Regions from separate parts of the Amycolatopsis sp. NPDC004625 genome, predicted to be linked through region 2. Evidence: riboswitches for the same ligand, from Rfam matches in the RefSeq annotation. Region 2 holds a riboswitch; the other holds the start of a gene.
The links. A riboswitch is a leader RNA that binds a small molecule or an ion and turns the genes downstream of it on or off. The one in region 2 is predicted to bind glycine.

Region 1 (7,257 bases), on a different contig from region 2:
CGAGCCGGTCGACCAGGCCGTGCTCGCCGGCGGCGACGAGGTGCAGATCGGGAAGTTCCGCCTGGTCTTCCTGACCGGCCCGGGGCACGGGGGCCAGGGGGCGCAGTGACGGCGGCCGGACGGCCACAACGTGACGGGTTGAGCATCGGGGCCGTTCTCGCGCAGCTGCGCGGCGACTTCCCCGATGTCACCATCTCCAAAATCCGGTTCCTCGAAGCGGAAGGCCTGGTCCAGCCGGGCCGGACACCGTCGGGGTACCGGCAGTTCGCCGCGGCGGACGTGGAGCGTCTCAGGTTCGTCCTGGCCGCCCAGCGGGACCACTACCTCCCGTTGAAGGTCATCAAGGAACAGCTGGACGCGGCGGACTCGGGCAACGCGCCCGCCGCGGACCTGCCCCGCCCGCCGCGCCGGCTGGTGCCCATCGACGCACCGGCCGAGAACGTCGGCCTGCCCGAGGCGGCGGACTTCGCCACGGGCAAGGAGCTGCGCCTGACCCAGGAGGAGCTCCTGGAGCAGGCGGGCATCGACGCGGCCGCGCTGGCCGAGCTGCAGCAGTACGGCCTGGTCCGGCCCGGTCCCGCCGGGTTCTTCGACCCGGACGCGGTGCTGGTCGCGCGGACCGTGAAGGCGATGACCGGATTCGGGATCGAACCGAGACACCTGCGTGCTTTCCGCGCCGCGGCCGACCGCGAGGTCGGGCTGCTGGAGCAGATCGTGACGCCGGTGTACCGGCACCGCGACCCGGAGGCCAAGTCCCGGGCCGACGAGGTGGTGCGGGAGCTCGCGGCGCTGTCCGTGACCCTGCACACGCTGCTCGTCAAGGCCGGAATCCGCGGCGTCGCCGGGTGTTGATCGATAACGGGGCAGTGAGATCCTCTTTGCGGTCCCGTGTCAATGACTGAATGTTCGGCACCGCATGCCGTACCGTGAAGGCACGGGTTTGCGGCAGGCGAACCGAGAGAGTCCGGACAGCGAGCACAGCGCACGGATGACGGGTAGCGTCGACAGTGGCGGCGCGGAACCGTTTCGGCGCTGCAGCCCGTGTGCACGAGAGGGAGGCGAAGCCCGATGAGCGAAATGCGCGTCGTCGGTGTGCGGGTCGAGCTGCCCGCGAATCAGCCGATCTTGTTGCTGCGGGAAACCGAAGGCGAACGGTACCTGCCGATCTGGATCGGCTCGGTCGAAGCCACCGCCATCGCCTTGGAGCAGCAAGGGGTCCGGCCGGCCCGCCCGCTCACGCATGACCTGCTGAAAGAGGTCATCGGAGCACTCGGCCGGGAGCTCGAGCAGGTCGTCATCACCGACCTGAAGGAAGGCACGTTCTTCGCGGAGCTCGTCTTCGACGGCGACATCCGGGTGTCCGCCCGGCCGAGCGACTCGGTCGCGCTGGCCCTGCGGATCGGGGTGCCCATCCACGCCGTGGATTCGGTGCTGGAGGAAGCCGGCCTGATCATCCCGGACGAGCAGGAAGACGAAGTCGAGAAGTTCCGCGAGTTCCTCGACTCGGTCTCCCCGGAAGACTTCCGCGGCGCCGACACCTGAGGGGTGGGGAGAGCTCGGGCGAGGTGTGCTCGCGGAAAGCGCTCGCCAAGAGCTCCCCGCCGTGTTCTCTGGGGGTGCAACCCCCAGACCCCGCCCGGGGGCTCCGCCCCCGGACCCCCGGCGTCCTCCCGGGCTGAGGCGTTTTGCTTGCCTTGCCTTGACGTTGGCGTCAACGTCTAGCGTCGGGGTATGCGGATCGGAGAACTGGCGCAGCGGACCGGGGTCACCACTCGTGCGCTGCGGTTTTACGAGGACCAGGGCCTCCTCGCGGCCCGTCGCTCGGCGAACGGCTACCGCGAGTACGACGAGGACGACCTCCAGCTCGTCCACGAGATCCAGACCCTCCAGACGGTCGGCCTGACCCTCGAGGAGACGCGCCCCTTCGTCGAATGCCTGCGCAGCGGCCACGAGACCGGCGACTCCTGCGCGAACTCGATCGAGGTCTACCGGCGCAAGCTCGAAGAAGCCGACGCCCTCCTCGCCCGCCTCGGCGGCATCCGCGGCGAACTGGCCGCGAAACTCGCCGCCGCCCTGGCCCGCCAGGCACCCGATCCGTGTGTCGTGCCCGAATCCCCACGCCCCTGAAGGAACCCCATGTCCGCAGTCAGCGACGTCACCGATGCCACCTTCGCCGAGGTCCTCGCCGGCGACGTTCCCGTGCTCGTCGAGTTCTGGGCCACCTGGTGCGGCCCCTGCCGGATGGTCGGCCCGGTGCTGGCACAGCTCGCCGCCGAGCGGGACGGCGAGCTCGTCGTCCGCAAGATCAACGCCGACGAGAACCCCGGGACCACCCGCTCCTACCAGGTCATGTCGCTGCCGACGATGATCCTCTTCCGCGGCGGCGAGCCGGTCGAAACGATCGTCGGCGCGTTCCCGAAAGCCCGCATCGAAGACCGCCTCGACCGCGCCCTCACGGCGCCGTCGCTTTGACGAACGCGTCCGCGACCTCGCGCCCGTACGTTTCGATGTCCAGCGAAGGGTCGGCCGCGTAGGCCGCGGCCACGCCGTCGACGGCCTGCGCGATCGACATCGCCATCACCTCGGGCGTGAAGGCGCCGAACACGCCCTCGGACTGGCCCTGCTTGAGCTGGCGGGCCAGACCGTGCACGCGCAGGTCGTCGACCAGCACCTTCGTCATCACCCAGCCGTCGGCGTCGTCGGCGTTCGCGGCCAGCTCCGACAGCGCCCGGACGCACTCCGGGTACGCCCGCAGGAACGCCACCGACGTCTCGATGTGCGCCCGCAGGTAACCGGGCCGGTCGGCCGGGTCGAGGCCGCCACCGGTGCGTTCGGCGAGGAACTGGTGCTTCGTTTCGACGACCGTGCTGAGCACGGCCTGCATCAGGCCGGCCTTGTTCGTGAAGTGGTACGAGATCAGCCGGGTGCTGCTGAGGCCGGCGCGCTCCTTGATCCGGGCGAACGTCGTCCGGCGGTAGCCGAGGTCGGACAGCACGCCGATGGTGGCGCCGATGATCTGCGCCCGGCGGGCCGCCTCGGTGGCGCTGAGCCCCATTTCCGCCATGAGGTCGGTGTTTACTTGCATGAGTAAAAAGTTACTCGGCTGAGTAAAAGCGGTCAAGGTGTTTGGATCACGCCGCAGGGGGTACGGCGAACGGCTCAAAGGCTCAGCCGACCGTTGAGGCTTGCCGCGCGTCGCGTTGACCGGTGTTCTCCGGACGCTTACCGTCGAAGGAGGTAAATCGCCACGGTGTGATTCACGGTCTGGGGCCGGATCGTGGCGGTTGATCTCCGGTGGGTCCCGCTCCTGGGACTCCTCCGGCTGTCATTCGCCGGCCGCCAGGTCGGGCGAGGGGAGGCTTGCGTGGTCGAGGCTGGTTCCGAGAAGCAGCCTGTCGAGGTCGCGACTGGTGAGCAGGGAGAACTGTTCCCCGACGACTCGCTGCCCGACGAGCTGGTGGGCTACCGGGGTCCGGCGGCGTGCCAGATCGCCGGCATCACCTACCGCCAGCTCGACTACTGGGCCCGGACCAAGCTGGTCGCGCCGAGCATCCGCACCGCGCACGGCTCCGGCTCGCAGCGGCTGTACTCGTTCAAGGACATCCTGGTCCTCAAGGTCGTCAAACGGCTCCTCGACACCGGCGTCTCGCTCCAGAACATCCGGGTCGCGGTCGACCACCTGCGCGTCCGCGGCGTCCGCGACCTGGCCAGGGTCACGCTGTTCTCCGACGGCACCACGGTCTACGAGTGCACGTCACCGGAAGAGATCGTCGACCTGCTCCAGGGCGGCCAAGGCGTCTTCGGCATCGCGGTCAGTGGCGCCATGCAGGAAATCAGCGGCACCATCCACGAGTTCCCGGCCGAACGCGCCGACGGCGGCATCGTCGAGACCCACGAACCGGACGAACTCACGCAACGCCGCAACGCCCGCAAGACCGGGTGATCACCGCTGCGGCGGACGGAGTAAGGTTCACCGTGCGGTCGACGAATCCGCGCGGGAGAGTCCGAGCCACACCTTGAGCTCGGCGCCGAAGGAGCAAGTCCTCCCCGGAACCTCTCAGGCACCCTGGACCGCGCGGACGAGACGCCTCTGGAAAGCGGGTCGTCAGAACACACCCTGATGGCCCCGCCGACGGTGCAAGCCCGGGTCAACCTACGGGCGAAACTCTCAGGCGCCCAGAAATGGGTACGGACAGAGTGGGGAGGCCGGGACATCGCCGTCCCGGCCCGGCGTCGCCGTACCAGGAGGCCATCGTGGATCCGTCACTCGCCTCCCTGGAACAAGGGATTCCCTTCGCCGACCGGCACATCGGGCCCGGTTCCGAAGATCTCCGGCACATCCTCGACGTTGTCGGCGTCGCCTCCCTCGACGAGCTCGCCGAGCGGGCCGTTCCCGAGTCGCTGCGGGAGTCCGCGCAGCCGCTCGAACTGCCGGCCGCCGCCTCCGAAGCGCAAGCCCTTGCCGAACTGCGGGAGCTGGCCGCGCGCAACCGGCCGATGGCGCAGATGATCGGGCTCGGGTACCACGACACCGTCACCCCACCCGTCCTCCGGCGCGGCGTCCTCGAAAACCCGGCCTGGTACACCGCCTACACCCCCTACCAGCCCGAAATCTCCCAAGGCCGGCTGGAAGCGCTGCTCACCTTCCAGACCGCGATCGCCGACCTGACCGGCCTGCCCGTCGCCAACGCCTCGCTGCTCGACGAAGCCACCGCGGCCGCCGAAGCCATGACCCTCGTGCGGCGGGCCGGACGAACGAAGTCCGCCCGGTTCGTCGTCGACGCCGACACCCTGCCGCAGACGCTCGCCGTCCTGCGCACCCGGGCCGAACCCCTCGGCATCGAGCTCGTCGTCGAAGACCTGTCCCAAGGACTGACCGGGCTCGGGCTCGGCGGCGACTTCTTCGGCATCCTCCTGTCCTACCCGGGCGCCTCCGGGGCCGTCCGCGAACTCGACCTCACCATCGGCGAGGCGAAGAAGCACGGCGCGGCGGTCGTGGTCGCCGCCGACCCGCTCGCCCTCACCCTGCTGCGGCCGCCCGGCGAACTCGGCGCCGACGTCGCCGTCGGATCGACCCAGCGGTTCGGCGTCCCGCTCGGCTTCGGCGGCCCGCACGCCGCCTACCTCGCCGTCCGCCACGGCCTCGAACGGCAGCTGCCCGGGCGCCTCGTCGGCGTGTCCCGGGACGCCGACGGAAACCCCGCGTACCGACTCGCCCTGCAGACCCGCGAGCAGCACATCCGCCGGGAGAAGGCGACGTCGAACATCTGCACCGCGCAGGTCCTGCCGGCCGTGCTGGCGTCTATGTACGCCGTGTACCACGGGCCCGACGGCCTGCGCCGGATCGCGCTGCGGACCCACCGGATGGCCACCGTGCTCGCCGCCGGCCTCGCCGAGGGCGGCATCGACGTCGGACACGGCGAATTCTTCGACACCGTCACCGCGACCGTGCCCGGGCGGGCGGCCGCGGTCGTCGCGGCGGCCCGCGACCTCGGGGTGAACCTCCGGCCGGTCGACGACGACCACGTCGGCGCCGCCTGCGACGAGACCACCACCCGCGAGCGGCTTTCGCTGGTGTGGAAGGCGTTCGGCGTCTTGGTGTCCGATGTGGACGGGCTCGACGCGGACACCGCGGACGCCCTCCCGGCCCCGCTGCGCCGGACGGGCGAGTACCTGACGCACCCCGTGTTCCACGCGCACCGCTCGGAGACCGCCATGCTGCGCTACCTCCGGCAGCTGGCGGACAAGGACCTCGCCCTCGACCGCAGCATGATCCCGCTCGGCTCGTGCACCATGAAGCTCAACGCCACCGCCGAGATGGAACCGATCACCTGGCCGGAGTTCGCCGGCTTGCACCCCTTCGCGCCCGTCGAAGACGCCGCCGGTCTGCTGGACCTGGTCGCCGATCTCGGCACCTGGCTCGCCCGGATCACCGGCTACGACACGGTTTCGCTGCAGCCCAACGCCGGCAGCCAGGGCGAGTTCGCGGGCCTGCTCGCCATCCGCGCCCACCACCGCTCGCGCGGCGAGCACGCCCGGGACGTCTGCCTCATCCCGGCCAGCGCCCACGGCACCAACGCGGCCAGCGCCGTCATGGCCGGCATGCGCGTGGTCGTCGTCCGCTGCGACGACGAAGGGAACATCGACCTCGCGCACCTGAAGTCCACTGTGGACGAGCACCGCGCCGACCTGGCCGCGATCATGCTGACGTACCCGTCGACGCACGGCGTCTACGAGGACACCGTCGGCGAGGTGTGCGCGGCGGTGCACGACGCGGGCGGCCAGGTCTACGTCGACGGCGCCAACCTCAACGCGCTGATCGGCGTCGCCCAGTACGGCCGCTTCGGCGCCGACGTCTCGCACCTCAACCTGCACAAGACGTTCTGCATCCCGCACGGCGGCGGCGGGCCCGGCGTCGGCCCGATCGGCGTCCGCGCGCACCTCGCGCCGTTCCTCCCGAACCACCCCCTGCAGCCGGCGGCCGGCCCCGCCACCGGCGTCGGTCCGGTCAGCGCGGCGCCGTGGGGCAGCGCGTCGATCCTGCCGATCTCGTGGGCCTACATCCGGATGATGGGGGCCGAGGGGCTGCGCCGGGCGACGCTCGTGGCGGTGGCCAACGCCAACTACGTCGCCCGCCGCCTCGCCGGCCACTACCCGCTGCTGTACGCGGGCCGCGAGGGGCTCGTCGCGCACGAGTGCGTCCTCGACCTGCGCCCGCTGACGAAGGCCACCGGCGTCACCGTGGACGACGTCGCGAAGCGGCTGGCGGACTACGGGCTGCACGCGCCGACGATGTCGTTCCCCGTCGCGGGGACGCTGATGGTGGAGCCGACGGAGAGTGAGGACCGCGCCGAGCTCGACCGCTTCTGCGCCGCGATGATCGCGATCCGCGGCGAAATCGAGCGCGTCGCGACGGGGGAGTGGCCCCTGGCGGAGTCGCCGCTGCGGCAGGCGCCGCACACCGCGCACTGCATCACCGGCGACTGGAACCGGCCGTACAGCCGCGAGACGGCGGTGTTCCCGGCCGGGACGGGCACGCCGAAGATCTGGCCGGCGGTCCGGCGCATCGACGGCGCGACCGGCGACCGGAACCTCGTCTGCTCCTGCCCGCCCCCGGAGGCCTTCGCGGACCGGTCACAGGAACGCGGGGTAGGTTGACGCCCATGGTGAGCAGGCACGGTCCTGATCGGACGTCCGTGGTCGTGACCGGCGGGAGCGGCTTCATCGGCCGGGCCGTCGTGCGGGCCCTCCGCGACC
Region 2 (7,257 bases):
GGAGTTGATGACCTCGGGGGTGTCCGATGTGGTGCCGTTCACCTCGACGACCTCGCCGGAGACCGGCGCGTACAGCTCGCTGACCGACTTGGTCGACTCGACCTCGCCGAACACCTCGCCGGCGGTGATGGCCGAGCCCGCGTCGGGGAGCTGGACGAACACGATGTCACCGAGCGATTCGGCGGCGAAGGCGGTGATGCCGACGGTGGCGACGCCGTCCTCGACCTTCAGCCACTCGTGTTCCTTGGTGTACTGCAGGTTCTCGGGGATGCTCACGGTTCAACAGTCCTTACGCGCGGGAGTAGAAGGGCAGGGCGACGACCTCGACGGGCTCGATCCTGCCCCGGATGTCGACGGAGAGCTTGGTGCCGGGCTCGGCGTACGCCCGATCGACGTACGCCATGGCGATCGGGTAACCCAGCGTGGGCGACAGCGCGCCGCTGGTGACCTCGCCGATCACCGCGCTGTCCACGCCGTCGGCGAGCAGCTGGTAACCGTGCCGCGGGGCCCGGCGACCGGCGCCCTTCAGGCCGACCCGCACGCGCGGAACGTCCTGCTTGGACCGCTCTTCCAGCGCCGCGCGGCCGACGAAGTCGCCCGGCTTCTCGAACTTGACCACGCGGCCGAGCCCGGCCTCGAACGGGCTCTGGTCCACGGTGAGTTCGTTGCCGTACAACGGCATCCCGGCTTCCAGCCGCAGCGTGTCGCGGCAGGCGAGACCGGCCGGGACCAGGCCGTGCGGCTCGCCGGTCTCCAGGAGCAGCCGCCACAACGCCGGGGCCTCGTCGGCGTCGACGAACAGCTCGAAGCCGTCCTCGCCGGTGTAGCCGGTGCGGGCGAGCAGGACGTCGTGGCCCTTCACCGACGCCGGGACGCTGGCGTAGTACTTGAGCGCGTCCAGGTCGGCGTCGGTGACTGCGCCGAGGATCTCGACGGCCTTCGGGCCCTGGACGGCGATCAGCGCGGTCGTCTCGGACCGGTCGTCGACCACGGCGTCGAAGCCCGCGACCCGCTCGGCGAGGGCGTCGGCGACGACCTTCGCGTTGCCCGCGTTCGCGACGACCAGGTAGTGCTCGTCGGCCAGGCGGTAGACGACCAGGTCGTCGAGCACCCCGCCCTCGGGGTTGCAGATCATCGTGTACCGCGCCCGGCCCGGCTTGACCCCGGTGAGGTTGCCGACCAGCGCGAAGTCCAGGACGTCGGCCGCCTGCTTGCCGGTGACGTGGATTTCGGCCATGTGCGAGAGGTCGAACAGCCCGGCCGCCTCGCGGACGGCCTTGTGCTCGGCCAGCTCGCTGGCGTAGCGGACCGGCATGGACCAGCCGGCGAAGTCGGTGAACAGCGCACCGAGTCCCTTGTGGACTCCGTGCAGGGAGGTTTCGCGAGACATGGGGGAAATGGTCGCCTTCCGTAGGTGGTCGTGAGTGGTAAGGAGGGTTAGAACCCGCCTAACCACTCACGAGCCGTACTCGCTGAGGGGCGGGCAGGAGCACACGAGGTTACGGTCGCCGCGGGCGCCGTCGATGCGACGCACCGGGGGCCAGTACTTGTTCTTGCGCGAAACACCCGCCGGGAACACGGCCAGCTCGCGGCTGTAGGGCTTGTCCCACTCCCCGACCAGCGTCTCCGCGGTGTGCGGGGCGCCCCGCAGCGGCGACTCCTCCGCGGTCCACTTGCCGTTGGCCACCTCGTCGATCTCGGCGCGGATGGCGATCATCGCGTCGCAGAACCGGTCGATCTCGCCGAGGTCCTCGGACTCGGTCGGCTCGACCATCAGCGTGCCCGCGACCGGGAACGACATGGTCGGCGCGTGGAAGCCGTAGTCGATGAGCCGCTTGGCGACGTCGTCGACCGTCACGCCGGTCTCCTTGGTGATCTGGCGCAGGTCGAGGATGCACTCGTGCGCGACCAGACCGTCCTGGCCCGTGTAGAGCACCGGGTAGTGCGGCGCCAGGCGCGAGGCGACGTAGTTCGCGGCGAGCACGGCGACCTTCGTCGCGGCGGTCAGGCCGGGTGCACCCATCATCCGCACGTAGGCCCACGAGATCGGCAGGATCGACGCCGAGCCGTAGGGCGCGCCGCTGATCGGGCCGACGCCGGTTTCCGGACCGGCGGCGTCGAGCAGCGGGTGGTTCGGCAGGTAGGGCGCCAGGTGTGCGCGCACCGCGACCGGGCCGACGCCCGGACCGCCACCGCCGTGCGGGATGCAGAAGGTCTTGTGCAGGTTCAGGTGCGAGACGTCGCCGCCGAACTCGCCCGGCTTGGCCAGGCCGAGCAGGGCGTTGAGGTTCGCGCCGTCGACGTACACCTGGCCGCCGCCGTCGTGGACGATCTTGGCCAGCTCGTCGATGTCGTGCTCGTACACGCCGTGCGTGGACGGGTAGGTGACCATGATCGCGGCGAGGGTGTCCTGGTGGGCGGCCACCTTGGCGCGCAGGTCGGCCAGGTCGACGTTGCCCTCGTCGGTGCACTTGACGACGACCACGCGCATCCCGGCGAGCACCGCGGAGGCGGCGTTGGTGCCGTGCGCGGACGACGGGATCAGGCAGACGTCCCGGGCCTCGTCGCCGTTCGCGCGGTGGTACGCGCGGATCGCCAGCAGCCCGGCGAGCTCGCCCTGGCTGCCCGCGTTCGGCTGCAGCGACACCTGGTCGTAGCCGGTGACCTCGGCCAGCCAGTCCGCCAGCTGTGCCACGAGCGTGTGGTAGCCCTCGGCGTCTTCGGCCGGGGCGAACGGGTGGATGCCCGCGAACTCGCGCCAGCTGATCGGCTCCATCTCCGTGGTGGCGTTGAGCTTCATCGTGCAGGAACCGAGCGGGATCATGCCGCGGTCGAGGGCGTAGTCCTGGTCGGACAGCCTGCGCAGGTAGCGCAGCATCGCCGTCTCGGAGCGGTGGGTGCCGAAGACCTCGTGCCCCATGAAGCCGCTCTCGCGGGCCAAGCCGTTCGGCAATGCGACGCCGTCCTCGACGTCTTCTTCGACGCCGAACGCGCGCAGCACCTTCGCGGTGATCGCCGGGGTGCTGACCTCGTCGAAGGCGACGCGGACGTGGTCGGCGTCGACGTGGCCGAGGTTGACGCCGGCCGCGCGGGCGGCCGCGTGGACCTCGGCGGCCCCGCCCGGGACCCGCGCGAGGACGGTGTCGAAGAACGACTCGTGCACGACCTCGACACCGGTCTTGCGCAGTGCCTCGGCGAAGCCCGCGGCCAGGCCGTGGACGCGCCGGGCGATCTTCTTCAGGCCGTCCGGGCCGTGGTAGACCGCGTACATCGCGGCGAGCACGGCCGGCAGGACCTGCGCGGTGCAGATGTTCGACGTCGCCTTCTCGCGGCGGATGTGCTGCTCCCGCGTCTGCAGCGCGAGGCGGTAGGCGGAGTTGCCGTCGGCGTCGACCGAGACGCCGACCAGCCGCCCGGGCAGCGAGCGCTCGAGGCCGGCGCGGACGGACATGTACCCGGCGTGCGGGCCGCCGTAGCCGAGCGGGACGCCGAAGCGCTGCGTCGAACCGGCGGCGACGTCGGCACCGAACTCGCCGGGCGAGGTGATCAGGGTGAGCGCGAGGAGGTCGGCGGCGACGGTGAACAGGGCGCCCGCGGCCTTTGCCGACTCGGAAACCGCGTGGTAGAAACCGCGGCCGCGCAGCACACCGGACGCGCCCGGGTACTGGACGACGACGCCGAAGAAGTCGTCCGGCAGGCCGGTCAGCAGGTCGCGCACCTCGACCTCGATGCCGAGGGCCTCGACGCGGGTGCGCACGACGGCGATGGTCTGCGGCAGGCACTCGGCGTCCAGGACGACCTTGTTCGACTTGGACTTGGACGCGCGGCGCATCAGCGTGACGGCCTCGGCGACGGCGGTCGACTCGTCCAGCAGCGAGGCGTTCGCGGTGGCCAGGCCGGTCAGGTCGGCGACCATGGTCTGGAAGTTGAGGAGGGCTTCGAGGCGGCCCTGGGAGATTTCCGGCTGGTAGGGCGTGTACGCGGTGTACCAGGCCGGGTTCTCGAGCACGTTCCGGCGGATGACGCCCGGCGTGACGGTGTCGGAGTAGCCCAGGCCGATCATCTGCGTCATCGGCCGGTTGCGCGCGGCGAGGGCGCGCAGTTCCGCGGTGGCGTCCTCTTCGGACGCGGCGGGCGGGAGCCGCAGGTCACGGGTGGCGCGGATGGCGCTCGGGACGGCGGCGCCGACGAGGGCGTCCAGGCTGCCGTAGCCGCACTCGGCGAGCATCTTCGCGCGTTCGGCCTCGGACGGGCCGATGTGGCGGGCGTCGAACTGCGTGGAAGTGATCGGGAGCTCCTAAGGCCGGGCACACAGCGGTGCGCTGGGAACTCCCCCTCTGTCATGGCACCTGAGAGTTTCACCGTGAGCGACACGGCTTTCACCTTGGGTGAGGCGCGGGTGCGCCTGCTTTCCAGAGTGGCCTCGCGCGAAGCGGTAGCAGGTACCTGAGAGATTCCGGGGAGTTTGCTCCTTCGGTGCCCCACCGACTTCGTGAGGGCTCTCCCGCCTCGGCTCTACGGCCCGATCTGCAGTTGTGGCGGCTACGGTACCCGGCGGGTTCGAGGTCCGTCTACTTCACCCGGGCAACACCACATCAGTCTTCGACCGCGGCTCGACGCACGACCCGCCCGGCCAGCACCGGCGGCCGCCGGACCCGCCCCGACGGCAGGACCAGGCGTTTCAACGGCCCGCCGACCGGCACCGGCGGCCGGCCGGCGCCCAGCAGCACCTGCTCGACGATCTGCTCGGCGAACCAGGCCACCGAGTCGTTGAGCCGGTCCAGGGACGGCCGGTCGCCGTCGAAGACGTCCTCGTCGGCCAGCGTCACCTCGAAGTGCGGGCAGCCGGGCGGGACCGTGACGGCGTCTTCGATCGCTTTCGCGCCCTCCTCGGGGTCGGTGAACCCGGCCTCCAGCAGCGGCTCGCGGTAGATGCGGGCCGCGCGGGCGCGCATCCGCGGCCCGTACCGGACGACGATCGGGAGGCGGCCGGTCAGGTCCGGCACGGCGAGGCCGTGCAGCAGCATGATCGGCGGCACCGAGTGCACCAGCCGCGGCGCGGGTTCGGCCAGCTCACGGGCGGTGATCCGGACCCGGTCGGCCATCGTTTCGGGCAGGCCGAAGTAGCGGAAGTCGACGTTGCCGAAGCCGAGCCCGTCGGCGACCAGCGAGGCGAGCAGCTCGCCGTACCCCCAGATCGGCGACAGCACGACGACCGGCGGCGCGGCGACCACGGGCGACGGCGCGGGCGGCCGCGTCGCCTCCTGCTCGGGCACCTGGATCACCAGCCGCGGCGGTTCGTGCCAGTCGTGCACCTCCGCGACCCGCCAGTACAGCCCGAGCGGCCGCCACAGCTCGCCGAGGACGTCGTGCTCGATGATCCGGCGCACCTCGGCGTCGTCGTGCGGGAAGTCCCGCGGCGGCACGATCCCGACGTAGTGGTGGTAGGTGACGCGGACCTCGTCGCCGCGGGTGGCCGACCGGATCCGCATCTCCCAGTCGACGGGCGACGCGGCGATGGCGTTGGCCACCTGCGTGCCGGGCGAGGAGTAGACGAGCGCGGTGGCCTGCCGGAGGAACTGCCCGGCCCGGTCGATGCCCTCCCTGAGCGCCTTCGCCGCCTGGGCGACGTGCACGGGGCCGGCGAGGGAGTCGGGCAGCACACCGGCGACGCGCAGGAGCTCGGCCTCGCTGAGGCCGGTGACGTCGGCGAGCTGGGCCCAGTGGTCGAAGACGGTGACCTTCGGCGCGTGCCGGTGCTCGATCCAGCTGCGCAGGGTGGAGGTGGGAACGCCGACGCGCCGCGCGGCCTCGTCGAGGGAGAGCCCGCGGGAGCGCAGGCCGGCCCGGACCGCTTCCGCCCACTCGTCGGCGCGCCAGTGCGTCACCTCACAAAGCTAACGAAACCCGCTAGCTTTGCGCAGGGACGAATCGCCCGGGCGCGGCCGACGCTGGTCACCATGACCACCACCGTCATCGCCCTCACCCTGATCGTCGGCGTCCTGACCTTCGCCGCCGGCGCGTTCCTCGCCTCCGAGGTCGCCACCCGGATCCTGCGGCGCCGGGAGAAAGCCATCTCCGAAGAACGCAAGCGCCTCAACGCCGCCTGGAAGTTCCTTAAGGAGGTCTACGGCGTCAAGACCCGCCGTTAGAGCGGGGTGACGTACGCGCCCGAGATGCCGCCGTCGACCAGGAACTGGGACGCCGTGATGAAACTCGCGTCGTCGCTGGCCAGGAAGGCCACCGCGCCCGCGATCTCCTCCGGCTCCGCGAACCGGCCGACCGGGACGTGGATCAGGCGGCGGGCCGCGCGTTCCGGGTCCTTGGCGAACAGCTCCTTCAGCAGCGGCGTGTTCACCGGGCCCGGGCACAGCGCGTTGACGCGGATGTTCTCCCGCGCGAACTGCACCCCGAGCTCGCGGCTCATCGCGAGCACCCCGCCCTTGGACGCCGTGTACGAAATCTGCGACGTCGCCGCGCCCATCACGGCCACGAACGACGCCGTGTTGATGATCGAACCGCGGCCCTGGCGCTGCATGTGCGGCAGGACCGCCTTGCAGCAGTGGTACACCGAGGTCAGGTTGACGCGCTGGACCCGGTCCCACGCCTCGATGCCGGTGGTCAGGATCGAGTCGTCCTCGGGCGGCGAAATCCCCGCGTTGTTGAAGGCGACGTCGACCGAGCCGAACTGCTCGACCGTGCTGTGGAACAGGTTCTCGACCTGCTCGGCGTCGGTGACGTCGGTCTGGATGAACGCGCCGCCGATGTCGTCGGCGGCCGCCTTGCCCTCGACCGGCGAGAGGTCCGCGATGACGACCTTCGCACCCTCGCTCGCCAGACGGCGGGCCGAGGCGAGCCCGATGCCGCTCGCGCCGCCGGTGATGACCGCGACGCGGCCTTCGAAACGCTGGACCATTACTCCTCCGTGCTCAGAAAGACGTTCTTGGTTTCGGTGAACGCCGCGGCGGCGTCCGGGCCGAGCTCGCGGCCGAGGCCGGACTGCTTGAAGCCGCCGAACGGCGTCCAGTAGCGCACCGACGAGTGCGAGTTCACCGAGAGGTTGCCGGATTCGACGCCGCGCGCAACCCGGAACGCGCGGCCGGCGTCGCGGGTCCAGATCGACCCGGACAGGCCGTATTCGGTCGCGTTGGCCATCCGGACCGCCTCGGCCTCGTCCGCGAACGGCACGACGGCGACGACCGGGCCGAAGACCTCCTCCGCGGCGAGCGGGTGGCGCAGGTCGGGCGGGGTGACGAC

Region 1: it holds a riboswitch for glycine, as region 2 does, so the genes downstream of both, gcvP (aminomethyl-transferring glycine dehydrogenase) here and gcvP (aminomethyl-transferring glycine dehydrogenase) in region 2, are expected to answer to the same signal.

What each region holds. Positions count from the first base shown of each region.
Region 1 is NZ_JBEXKX010000003.1:117,613-124,869, reverse strand. Features, by position in the region: gene garA (glycogen accumulation regulator GarA) at 1-109, shown strand, start outside; gene ABZW17_RS04320 (MerR family transcriptional regulator) at 106-852, shown strand; gene ABZW17_RS04315 (bifunctional nuclease family protein) at 1,069-1,542, shown strand; gene ABZW17_RS04310 (MerR family transcriptional regulator) at 1,732-2,127, shown strand; gene trxA (thioredoxin) at 2,137-2,472, shown strand; gene ABZW17_RS04300 (TetR/AcrR family transcriptional regulator) at 2,453-3,064, opposite strand; gene ABZW17_RS04295 (MerR family transcriptional regulator) at 3,365-3,943, shown strand; glycine riboswitch at 3,986-4,084, shown strand; gene gcvP (aminomethyl-transferring glycine dehydrogenase) at 4,255-7,158, shown strand; gene ABZW17_RS04285 (NAD-dependent epimerase/dehydratase family protein) at 7,164-7,257, shown strand, end outside.
Region 2 is NZ_JBEXKX010000001.1:290,997-298,253, reverse strand. Features, by position in the region: gene gcvH (glycine cleavage system protein GcvH) at 1-276, opposite strand, end outside; gene gcvT (glycine cleavage system aminomethyltransferase GcvT) at 290-1,390, opposite strand; gene gcvP (aminomethyl-transferring glycine dehydrogenase) at 1,457-4,288, opposite strand; glycine riboswitch at 4,328-4,426, opposite strand; gene ABZW17_RS01365 (helix-turn-helix transcriptional regulator) at 4,596-5,888, opposite strand; gene ABZW17_RS01360 (hypothetical protein) at 5,961-6,152, shown strand; gene ABZW17_RS01355 (3-oxoacyl-ACP reductase) at 6,149-6,916, opposite strand; gene ABZW17_RS01350 (aldehyde dehydrogenase family protein) at 6,916-7,257, opposite strand, start outside.